3 regions of the Vibrio fortis genome follow, and region 3 is predicted to be linked to each of the others. Evidence: riboswitches for the same ligand, from Rfam matches in the RefSeq annotation. Region 3 holds a riboswitch; each other region holds the start of a gene.

Region 1 (4,022 bases), 310 kb from region 3:
ATATCTTAGGAATTTGCGGCACCTTTATGGGTGGTGCAGCGGTATTAGCCCGTCAATTAGGTCACAAAGTGACAGGTTGTGATGCCAATGTGTACCCGCCAATGAGCACACTATTAGAGTCTCAAGGTATCGAAATTATTGAAGGTTTTGACCCAAGCCAGTTAGAGCCAAGACCTGATTTGGTCGTGATTGGCAATGCGATGAGCCGTGGTAATCCTTGTGTTGAATATGTACTGGATAACAACCTGAAATACACCTCAGGTCCGCAGTGGTTGCAAGAGTTCCTGCTGCATGACCGTTGGGTTCTTGCTGTTTCAGGGACACACGGAAAAACCACGACTGCCAGTATGCTGGCATGGGTTCTCGAAGATTGTGGTTATGCGCCGGGCTTCTTAGTTGGCGGGGTGTTGGGTAACTTTGGTATCTCAGCGCGACTGGGTGAAAGCATGTTTTTTGTCGTCGAAGCTGACGAGTACGACAGTGCTTTTTTTGATAAGCGTTCTAAGTTTGTTCACTACCATCCGCGCACCTTGGTTATGAATAATCTCGAGTTTGATCATGCGGATATTTTCGACGATCTTGAGGCGATTAAGCGTCAATTCCACCACCTGATCCGTACTGTTCCGGGCAATGGTCGAATTTTTGCTCCTCAGCAGGATAGGGCTTTGGAAGATGTCTTGTCTCGCGGCTGTTGGAGTGAAACTGAATTTGCTGGTGAAGAGGCGGATTGGCGTGCTGAAAAGCTAGTCAAAGATGGCTCGAAGTTTAATGTGTTCTTCCAAGGTGAATGTGTTGGTCAGGTCGATTGGCCGCTAGTCGGGGACCATAACGTTAATAATGCCTTGATGGCGATCGCGGCCGCAAGACACGTGGGTGTGACTCCGGACTTGGCGTGTGAGTCTTTGGCGAAATTTATCAATACTAAGCGCCGTTTAGAGCTTAAAGGGGAAGTGGCAGGGGTAACGGTGTACGACGACTTTGCACATCATCCAACGGCAATTGAACTAACCTTGGGTGGTTTACGTAATAAGGTCGGCAACAATAAAATTATCGCTGTGTTAGAGCCTCGCTCTGCTACGATGAAACGAGGGGTTCACAAAGAAACCCTTGCCGATTCGTTAAAGCAAGCCGACAGCACCTTCTTGTTTCAACCAGACAACATTGATTGGTCGGTTCAAGACGTCGCAGATGCTTGCCACCAACCCGCAGTAGTCAGTGATGACCTCGATGCCTTCGTGAAGAGCATTGTTGAGCAAGCACAACCAGGCGATCAAATTTTGGTGATGAGCAATGGTGGTTTTGGCGGCATTCATCAGAAATTGCTTGATGGATTGGCAGCCAAAGGTTAAATACACGCGTTCCAATCGATTTTAGAAGTACGAGAGATCATGACGAAACAGAGTAAAGCGATTACCCTCGCATTCACTGGCGCTTCCGGTGCCCCATATGGTTTGCGCTTATTAGAGTGCTTGCTCGCCGCTGATTATCAGGTTTACCTGTTGATCTCGTCGGCGGCTAGAGTGGTGCTTGCGACCGAACATGATCTCAAACTGCCTTCAGGCCCGGATGCTGCTAAAGCAGCGTTGGTTAAACATCTAGATTGCGACCCTGACCGTTTAGTAGTGTGTGGCAAAGACGATTGGTTCTCTCCTGTTGCTTCTGGGTCCGCAGCTCCCAAGCAGATGGTGGTTTGCCCTTGCTCGGCAGGAAGTGTTGCGTCGATTGCTCACGGTATGTCAGATAACTTAATTGAACGCGCTGCAGACGTGGTCATGAAAGAGCGCGGTCAACTGCTTCTCGTCGTTCGAGAGACGCCATTCTCAACTCTGCACTTAGAGAATATGCACAAACTCTCGACCATGGGCGTGACTATCATGCCTGCTGCTCCTGGCTTTTATCATCAGCCAAAGTCGATCGATGACCTCATAGATTTCATGGTAGCTCGCATTCTTGACCACTTGGGCATAGAGCAGGGGTTAGTGCCAAGATGGGGTTACGATCAGCGCCATTAAGGCGAACTTTGTAGCTTATTGGTTAAAATACAATTACAATTCTGCTCACTCATCGGGGAGCTAACCATTCAAATTATGAATGGCGGCTGAGATCAAGTATCAACTTGGGACCCGTAAACCTGAACCAGATAATGCTGGCGTAGGAATTGAGTTAGGCAGTACTTTTCCATTGTCCTCCCTCAAGCCTGTGCCGCTCAGACCATGGAGAGCGTCCAGTGAAATTTGCATTAACCACTCTTGCTGTAACCACAGCTGCTTCTTTTTCCGCATTAGCATCCGATAATACGTTAACTGTTTATACTTACGATTCCTTCGCTGCAGATTGGGGCCCACGCCCAGCTGTGGAAAAAGCGTTTGAAGAAAAATGTGGCTGTGACGTCAACTTTGTTGCGTTGGAGGACGGGGTTTCTATTCTTAACCGCTTGCGCCTAGAAGGCGGTAACAGCAAAGCCGATGTTGTGCTTGGTCTTGACCAGAACTTGATGGCGGAAGCGAAGAAAACAGGCCTACTTGCTGAACACAGCGTTGATACCTCTTCTGTTGTGCTACCTAATGGCTGGGACGACAGCACCTTTGTTCCTTATGATTTCGGTTACTTCTCATTTATCTACAACACAGAAAAGTTATCAAACCCACCAAAGAGCTTGAAAGAGTTGGTTGAGCAGCGTGATGATCTAAAAGTGATTTACCAAGATCCTCGTACCTCAACTCCAGGCCAAGGTTTGATGCTTTGGATGAAGTCGGTTTATGGCGATGATGCAACGCAAGCTTGGAAACAGCTAGCAAAGAAAACCGTGACCGTAACTAAAGGTTGGTCTGAGGCTTACTCTATGTTTTTAGAGGGAGAGTCAGATATGGTGCTTTCATACACGACTTCTCCGGCTTATCACATCATTGCAGAGAGCGACACTAAGTACGCGTCTGCAGATTTTGCTGAAGGTCATTACACGCAAGTTGAAGTGGCAGCAAAAGTGAAAGGCAGTGATAATGAGAAGCTAGCGGATGAGTTCATGGCATTCATTCTAAGTGATGAATTCCAATCGGCGATGCCAACCGGTAACTGGATGTACCCAGTGACAGGTGTGGAGTTGCCGAAAGGATTTGATCAGCTAACTATGCCTAAAAAATCTCTGAGCTTTACCTCAGAGGAAGTGGCAGAGAAGCGTAAGCCGTGGATTCGTGAGTGGCAAAACGCCCTGACTTTTTAATTAAGTGCCCAGTGTTGGGTACTCAGCCTCTATCTATTTTAGAGGATAAACATCGAGACAATCACCCTTTATGTTAAAGAATACACCTAAGGTGGGTATTTGGGTCGCGATGATCATTACCGCCTTTGTGGTTTCATCGGTAGGGGCATTGCTAAGCAATGCCCCTTCTCTTGATATCAGTCAAGTATGGTCTGATCCTTACTACTGGCACGTTACCAAGTTCAGTTTCTATCAAGCGACGCTATCTACTTTGTTGAGTGTCGTTTTTGCTATTCCAGTCGCACATGCCTTGTCACGTCGTCAATTTCCAGGGCGTTCTCTGCTGCTAAGATTGTTCGCATCAACCTTAGTTCTGCCTGTTTTGGTTGGTGTCTTTGGTCTTTTAGCTATCTATGGTAACAGTGGCTGGCTCGCTAAACTGCTCCAAACGGTTGAACTGGATCTGCCATTCTCCATCTATGGATTGAATGGTATTTTGCTCGCGCATGTCTTTTTCAATTTGCCCTATGCAAGTCGGCTGCTACTTCAAGCTCTGGACACGGTTCCGGTTGAGCAACACAAGTTGTGTGCTCACCTTGGAATGAGTCACTGGGACAAATTTAAATGGGTTGAATGGCCGCGTCTTAAACAGCAGTTGCCTCATGTGTGTGGTTTGGTATTTATGCTCTGCTTTACTAGCTTCGCGACTGTGATGGCTCTGGGTGGTGGCCCTAAATCAACAACCATCGAGCTTGCTATCTATCAAGCGATTAAATTTGATTTTGATCTTCAAGCTGGGGCTCTGTTAGCAATCTGGCAGATG
Region 2 (4,022 bases), on a different replicon from region 3:
CTTTCTTTTCTCGCACACTACTTGCTGCGAGTATGATGAGCCTCGCTGCATGCGCAAATGATTCCATGGTGAAAACCGATGACCTTTCTAACAAAGATAAGGCCGTTGCGGTGATATCAAGTATTGAAACCGGCGATGCCAACGCAATTAATTATATCAGTCCTACCCAATACACGCAGCACAACTTAGCGGTTGGCGATGGTTTAGAGGGCTTTGGCGAAGTGATGAAGGCACTTCCTGTAGGTAGCGCCAGAGCCGATGTTAAACGCGCTTATCAAGACGGCGATTATGTTTTTCTACATACGGAATATAATTTCTTTGGCCCTAAAGTCGGTTTTGATGTGTTTCGTTTTGAAGACGGAAAGATTGTCGAGCATTGGGATAACCTAGCCGAGCTAGCGACCCAGCCAAATCCAAGTGGCCGAACTCAGTTAGATGGGCCAACAAAAGTAACCGAGCTTGATAAGACAGAAGACAATAAAGCCATTGTTGCAGACTTTGTTAATACCATTTTAATGCAAGGCGACATGTCTAAAATCAACCAATTTATCGACGCCGAAGATGACGCTTATCTTCAACACAACACCATGGTCGCAGATGGCCTAAGCGGATTAGGCAAAGCGCTTGGCGAGTTAGCAAAAGTTGGTATGCCAATGGTTTACAAAGAGAATCACAAAATCTTGGGTGAGGGTAACTTTGTCCTCGCGATTAGCGAAGGCGTGTTTATGAATAAAGACGTCGCGTTCTATGACTTGTTCCGTCTTGATAACGGCAAGATCGTTGAGCATTGGGATGTGATCGAGAATATTCCGCCTCGCGAAGAGTGGAAAAACGACAATGGTAAGTTTGGTTTCGAGCACGACTACGTCGTGGAAGTGGCTTCTTTCAAACTTAAAGACGGTGTCGATCCACAAGAATTCGCAAAACTGGATAAAGCCGTTGCCGATAGTTACGTGTCAAAACAACCAGGATTTATTCAGCGTGAATCTGGATTAGTGGATGGCGATACATGGCGCGTGATTGTGCATTGGGAATCGCTGGATGATGCGGATGCATCGATGGAAAGCTTTATGAGTGCTTCTGCTGCGCAAGGTTTCCTAGCTGGCGCAGATACATCAACCATGAAGATGCAGCGTTACGAAAACTAGCTGTAATAAACTAAAAAAGACCTTATATCCGTAACTGTCTGTAGTTATAGGATATAAGGTCTTTTTTGTGTCCAGCATGCCTAACACGCGAACGTAGGCTATTTTCGAGCTTATAGAGATCGTGATTTTTGAAATTAGTTTGGTGATCTTTGATTAACTCACCAAGCATTGTCCCATAATCAAAAACGAACAGCCTATCGCAAACGACCAAGAGATCGATCGCATAACCCCAATATTGACCAAATACAAAATGTGGTAAGCCACTCGAAAACCGATATGGAGAATTGCAAACAACTGCACGCTCTCGTTGACAGTGTCAGTTGCTATGGCGAGAAGTATCGCAGCTGAAAATACGATGAGAGACTCAAACGCATTTTGGTGCGCGGCAAGTGCACGAGCTCCAAATCCCTTCAATTTCGCCTGCTGGTCGCGCGGATGATTATTGTCGTAACCACCGAGTCGGCTCATAGCGACAGCAACCGGGACTTTCGCTAGGTAGGGAAGCAGAGCTGCGGCGATTAAACAGTAAATTAGCGTATTCAATGGATATCCTAAGATCTATTCGTTGGTCAATTTCCCTGATGATATCAGCCAGTGTTATATAATGTTAATTGGTATTGTTTAAAGGAGTAGATTATGAGACCAGTTAAGATTATTTCTTTAGTTAGCGTTCTAATGTGTGTTTCTCCAGTCGCCTTCTCGGAAAAACCAGAATGGGCGGGAAAAGGGAAACCAAACTTAGAAGAGATAAAGTCGTCCTCCGACATTGAAAAGGCTGAAAAGCAGATTGAGGACCGCGATGAAGAACTCGAAGAGTTAATCGAAGAGAAAAAGAAAAAAGCTAAGAAAGTTAAAAATAAAAAAGATAAGAAAAAGCTAGAGAATGAGATAGAAGATTTAGAGGTTGAACAAGAGGAAGTTGAGGATCTAAAAGAGAAACTAAAAGATAAGAAATCTGGGCTCGAAAAACAAAAAGAGAAGAAAGCAGAGCAAGTTCGCAAAGAGGAAGGCAAAGGCTCAGAGCAAGGCCAAGCCAAAAGAGAAGAGAACAGCCAAAAATGGTGGAAGTTCTGGGAATAGACACACACATAGACTTAATGAGTAAAACTAACGCTCCAAGATACTATCGCCAAAGCTGATGGTTTTATGCCCGAAAACGCTTTCGTTCACGCTTTGGTAAATAATAATCTGCAAAATTATTACCTCCCTCGTGATAGTGCTGTTAGTATGGCTGCAATAGTCGGGGGGCAACTACATCGTTTTGTATTTGCTGAGATCGAATTTCGAGACCCGTTGAACCTGATTCAGTTAGTACTGGCGTAGGGAACTATTGACACTAAAACCTATGCGGTACTTCGATTCGTTATGTCTATTTTTACGATCTCTGGTGCCTAATCTTCTTAGTTTTAGTGCGGTTCTCCTGCGTCTTTTCGATGGTAGGAGCGACCATGACCCAGCATTCCAGCACAAAAATCGACACTCAATCTATTCCTTCAGACACACCTATTGTATTAACCATTGCGGGTTCAGACAGTGGCGGCGGCGCAGGTATTCAAGCTGATATCAAAGCGATGTCTGCAACAGGCAGCTTTGCTTGTTCAGTGATCACTGCGATCACGTCTCAGAACACTCAGGGCGTTTCTGCTATTTTCCCCATTCCTCTCGATCATGTCTCTAGCCAGCTTGATGCTGTTTTCAATGATCTTAACGTTGCTGCAGTGAAAGTTGGGATGTTGGCCGATTCAAGCATCATCAAGGTGGTCGCGGACAAGGTTAAGCAGTTCCAACCGAAACATCTGGTTATTGACCCAGTAATGGTAGCGACCAGTGGCGATCTACTGCTTGAGCAGTCAGCCATCAGCACTTTGAAAGAAGAGCTGATTCCACTCGCTGACATCATCACCCCAAATTTGCCGGAAGGTGCGGCACTGACAGGAAAACCTGTTCCTGAAAGCGAAGCTGATATGCAAGACATGGTTGAAGAGCTTCGAGCATTAGGCGCGAAAGCGGTGTTGTTGAAAGGTGGGCATTTAGAGCAAGATGAAAACAGCAATGACCTACTGATTCTGCCTACAAGAACAACCCTCATCAGTGCAAAACGATTCCCAACCAAGAACACACACGGTACTGGCTGTACGCTCTCTTCGGCTATCGCGTCTTACCTTGCTCAAGGTAATGACCTTACTCAAGCCGTTGAGTTAGGTAAGCGCTATATCTCTGAGGCGATCGCGCATGCCGATCAATTGGACGTAGGTCAAGGTCACGGTCCAGTGAATCATTTTTACGCAGGCCATGCGGATGTGCGATAAGCCTCTTGGCGTTGAGTTGACCAACGCCAGCATTCGCTACCTCGATAACGAACGATCGACACTGCAAGGTCTTAACTTGTCGGTTGCGGCAGCGCAATGGACGGTATTGCTTGGACGAAGCGGTTGCGGAAAGACCACAATTCTTCGTTATCTAGCTGGTTTACTGAGTCACAATATCGAGTGGCAGGGTGGGTTACACACCAGTGACGGTGAGCCATTGGAAGGTCGAATCGCGTATATGGCACAACAAGACCTTTTGTTGCCTTGGTTGTCGGTGATTGACAATGTTTGCCTCAGTCAACGCTTCTCAGGAAAAGGTTGGCGAGGTATGGAGAGCATTTCACAAAGCAGTGAACAGATTCAGCAGCGCGCAATGTCGTTGCTTGAATCCGTTGGGCTTGCTGAATACGCTCACGCTATGCCGCAACAATTGTCCGGTGGTATGCGTCAGCGAGTGGCATTGGCGCGTACGCTGATGCAAGACAAACCAATCGTGTTGATGGATGAACCGTTTTCAGCGTTAGATGCGGTCACAAGGCATAAACTGCAAACGTTAGCAGCCCAT
Region 3 (4,022 bases):
CGTGACCAGGACCTTCAATAATCACCTGAACATCATATTCCCAAGCAATCTTAGTCAACTCACCCAGTGTGCGAAGTTCGGCAAACTGAGCTTCATCATTAGCGTCAGCGACAGAACCTGGACGTAAACCATCACCTAGTGATAGAGCGACATCGTACTTAGCACAGATCTCACAGATCTCTCTGAAGTTCGTATATAGGAAGCTTTCTTGGTGATGAGCCAAACACCACTTAGCGATGATTGAACCGCCTCGCGAAACGATACCCGTCACACGCTTCGCCGTCATCGGCACATAACGAAGTAATAAGCCTGCATGGATCGTAAAGTAGTCAACGCCCTGCTCAGCTTGCTCAATCAAGGTGTCTCGCATCACTTCCCAGTTTAGGTTCTCAGCAACGCCATTAACCTTCTCTAGTGCTTGATACATAGGAACCGTACCGATCGGCACTGGGCTATTGCGCAAGATCCATTCGCGTGTCTCATGGATATTACGCCCAGTAGATAGATCCATTACTGTGTCGCCGCCCCAGCGAGTTGCCCATACCAACTTTTCAACTTCCTCTTCAATAGAAGATGACACGGAAGAGTTACCGATATTTGCGTTAACCTTTACAAGGAAATTTCGGCCAATAATCATTGGTTCCGATTCTGGGTGGTTAATATTGGAAGGGATAATCGCGCGCCCCTCAGCGACCTCTTTGCGAACAAATTCTGGTGTAATGTCTTTAGGCAGGTTAGCCCCAAAACTCTGGCCTGGGTGCTGCTGTGTGAGCACTTCGTCGCGATACTGGGCTCTACCCATATTTTCACGCAGGGCAATGTATTCCATTTCTGGAGTAATGACTCCCTGACGAGCATAGTGCATTTGAGTTACACATTGGCCATCTCTAGCACGTCGAATACGTGGTAGATTGCCGTAACGAAGCTCATCTAAGGTTTCATCTTCAAGGCGTTCTTTGGTGTAAACCGAACTCACGTCATCGAGTAGTTCGGTATCTGAACGTTCCTCAATCCAACTCTCTCGCAGCTTCGGTAAGCCGTGATGAAGATCGATTTCATGTTGTGGGTCAGTGTAAACACCCGATGTGTCATAAACGCGAATAGGCTCATTTGGCTCAAAGATTGGCGCTTCTTTGGTACCACCGATCAAGCTATCCGCAAGAGATATCTCACGCATTGGAACACGAATATCGGCTCGAGAGCCTTCAACGTAAACCTTGGTTGAATTTGGATACGGTTGTACCGAGAGAGTTTCTATAAACTGTTTTGCTTCCAGTCTCGCTTGCTTGCGATTCGACATAGCATTTTTCCTTGCTTCGTTATTCTAGATAATAAATTCGGATAAAAATGCTTGGCGGAAAGATGCGACAAGAGGAGCTGAACATAGGTATACCCAGGGCGGGCAAAAACGGCCTAATGCTTAGCTTAATGATAGGTCTGCTAGAGAGAATTCCAGCAAGGATATCTTCTCTTGTTCCCTTCGCAGGTATTAACCTGATCAGGTTCAACGGATCCCGAATGAACGGTCTCAGCCTTATGGCACTCCGACAAGTGAATTCAGTATATAAAATCGGCTTGGTTAAACCAAGCCGACCTGTGTGATTTTGATACGAATCTAGAGAACTAACTCTTAATTAGCAACTGAAAACCAATCCAGGCTGCCGAAATGCTCAATACCACATTAAGTAGCACGTTGAGTCCCATCTTGAAAAAAGCACCCTGCTGCATCAATAACACGTTATCCATAGAGAAAGTGGAAAACGTTGTTAATGCACCTAAAAAGCCTAACCCAATGATCTGACGCCACGGTTCAGTTGCGAGCATCTCATTTTCGAATGCGGCGATGAGTAGACCCATAATAAACGAACCGACGACATTCACCGTCAGGGTGCCATATGGAAAACCACGACCCAATAACACAACACATAACTCAGAAATTAGATAACGAGAGCACGCACCAAATGCACCGCCGATGGCAATAAACCCCAAAATTGAAAACTGACCCATAATTCCCCCACATAAGACTTAAGGATATTCTAGCCTTACTCGATTTTTTTTCGAGATAATTAGTGAATAAATTACTTGGATAAATTTCAAGATTAAAAAGTTACAGGTGTCACTTTACTTCGATATAACCCATCAAGCCCGTCTTCATGTGTTCAATCACATGACAGTGGTACATCCAACGGCCAGGATTATCAGCAACAAACGCTGCTTTCGCACTGCCATTCTTACCAAGCAGAACCGTATCAGTATGGAATGGCTCTTCAACTTTCTTTCCATCCAGCTCAAGTACAGTGAATGTATGACCATGGATATGGATCGGATGGTGATACTGAGTTACGTTTTTGAGATCGAATATATATGTCTTTCCTAGCTCTAATGTCGCAAGCGGTTGAGGAATATTATCCTTACTCATCCCTTCCCATGCGCGCTTGTTCGTCAGCCAGAATTTTGGCATCGACTTGCCATCTTTTCCTGTCGGACTGATCGCCCCCTCCCACTCAAATAGAAAATCGATCTCGGTGGCATTTTCGAGGTCTAGATTAGGAACCGGGTTGAGTGGTAAAGCAGGTAATGTCTGCTCAGATGGCAAGTTTGAGTCCACGACTTCTAATGAACATAATGAGAATGGAAAGCGTCCTTTCATCTGTAAGACATTTATAGTGGTGCCCTTAGTCGGAGCCACAAATCCAATATCCACTCGCATGCCCGGGCCAATCTTATGTTGTGTTAGTCGATAAGGGGTTTTGACAGGGTTACCATCGATAGCAATAACCCAAGCCTCTACCCCCTCGACCGCAATAGGATAGGTAATCGTATTATCGACATTTGCGATTCGCAGGCGTGTTGTCGCATATTGCTTAATCTGGTAGTTCGGTTCATGAACACCATTTACGCTGCTCCACTCGCCAGGAGTACCCATACGAGCACTCATTCGTGGAATCATCAGGTCCTTCCACTGCCCTTGCTTATCAAGATGCCAATGTTTAAGCATCAGCGGTAACTCTTCATCAAAAGCAACGGGCTGAGACTCTTCAACAATGATCAGCCCTACTAACCCCATTCCTAACTGCTTAACGCTATTCATATGTGGGTGATACCAGAAAGTACCCGCATCTGGTGGAGTAAACTCATAAACAAAGGTCTCTCCAGGCATGATAGGAGGCTGACTTAGGAACGGCACGCCATCCATTTCGATTGGGATTCTTAAGCCATGCCAGTGGATTGTGGTTGGCTCTGCGAGCTTATTAGTAAAACGGATGACAACCTTCTCACCTTGACGACAGCGAATGGTAGGTGCAGGTATTTGCCCATCAAAACCAAGTACTTTAGTCGTGTATCCTGGTACTAACTCGGCTGTGGCCGGCTCAGCCGTTAGGTCGTATACGTATCGTCCTTTTTCATCGACAGATTGAGTAACACTACAAGCGGGTAAAATGGACAGTGCTGATATAGCAATAGAAGACTTAATAAACTGACGACGAGAAATATCCATACTGTTCTACTCTTAAATTAACCTGCTTAAAATGTAACAGATTATTAATAACAATTCTCATTACGGATCTAATTTTTAGTCTTAGGTAGCCTTGAGCAGATCGCTTTTTCTTTGAATGGTGCAAATAAAAAGGAGACGTCTCCGTCTCCTTTACAAGCAACAATCGAGTTATAAGTTATTGAAGCTTAAAGCGACCAACAATCGCGAGCAGCTGCTTGTTGCTATTGGTCAATTGAACGGTGCCTGCTGTAGCTTGAGCACCATTATCTGTAAGTTCATTCACCATCCCCTGAATCGTTGTCATGTTACGACTAACCTCATCAGTTACTGCACTTTGTTGGCTCGCTGCCGTAGCGATCTCAAGGCCAAGATCATTAATCCGCACAATCGAGTTAACCATTACGTCTAAGCTCTGATTAACATTTTCTGTGGTGTGTGCTGTTTCTTCACAGCGCACTTTGGTGTCATCCATGGCTTTAACAACGGTCTTAGTTCCCTCATTTAAGTTCGCCAACATGCTGTT

The links. Region 3 has a riboswitch for thiamine pyrophosphate ahead of thiC (phosphomethylpyrimidine synthase ThiC). Riboswitches for the same ligand answer to the same signal wherever they lie in the genome.
Region 1: it holds a riboswitch for thiamine pyrophosphate, as region 3 does, so the genes downstream of both, thiB (thiamine ABC transporter substrate binding subunit) here and thiC (phosphomethylpyrimidine synthase ThiC) in region 3, are expected to answer to the same signal.
Region 2: it holds a riboswitch for thiamine pyrophosphate, as region 3 does, so the genes downstream of both, thiD (bifunctional hydroxymethylpyrimidine kinase/phosphomethylpyrimidine kinase) here and thiC (phosphomethylpyrimidine synthase ThiC) in region 3, are expected to answer to the same signal.

Annotation. Positions count from the first base shown of each region.
Region 1 is NZ_AP025487.1:2,880,202-2,884,223, reverse strand. It holds gene mpl (UDP-N-acetylmuramate:L-alanyl-gamma-D-glutamyl-meso-diaminopimelate ligase) at 1-1,349, shown strand, start outside; gene OCV50_RS12720 (flavin prenyltransferase UbiX) at 1,389-2,012, shown strand; TPP riboswitch at 2,056-2,175, shown strand; gene thiB (thiamine ABC transporter substrate binding subunit) at 2,228-3,220, shown strand; gene thiP (thiamine/thiamine pyrophosphate ABC transporter permease ThiP) at 3,291-4,022, shown strand, end outside.
Region 2 is NZ_AP025488.1:814,570-818,591, forward strand. It holds partial or broken gene OCV50_RS18185 (nuclear transport factor 2 family protein) at 1-854, shown strand, start outside; gene OCV50_RS18190 (MAPEG family protein) at 1,302-1,691, opposite strand; gene OCV50_RS18195 (hypothetical protein) at 1,782-2,228, shown strand; TPP riboswitch at 2,380-2,491, shown strand; gene thiD (bifunctional hydroxymethylpyrimidine kinase/phosphomethylpyrimidine kinase) at 2,597-3,457, shown strand; gene OCV50_RS18205 (ABC transporter ATP-binding protein) at 3,447-4,022, shown strand, end outside.
Region 3 is NZ_AP025487.1:3,194,946-3,198,967, forward strand. It holds gene thiC (phosphomethylpyrimidine synthase ThiC) at 1-1,300, opposite strand, end outside; TPP riboswitch at 1,459-1,557, opposite strand; gene crcB (fluoride efflux transporter CrcB) at 1,624-2,007, opposite strand; gene OCV50_RS14255 (multicopper oxidase family protein) at 2,117-3,499, opposite strand; gene OCV50_RS14260 (methyl-accepting chemotaxis protein) at 3,675-4,022, opposite strand, start outside.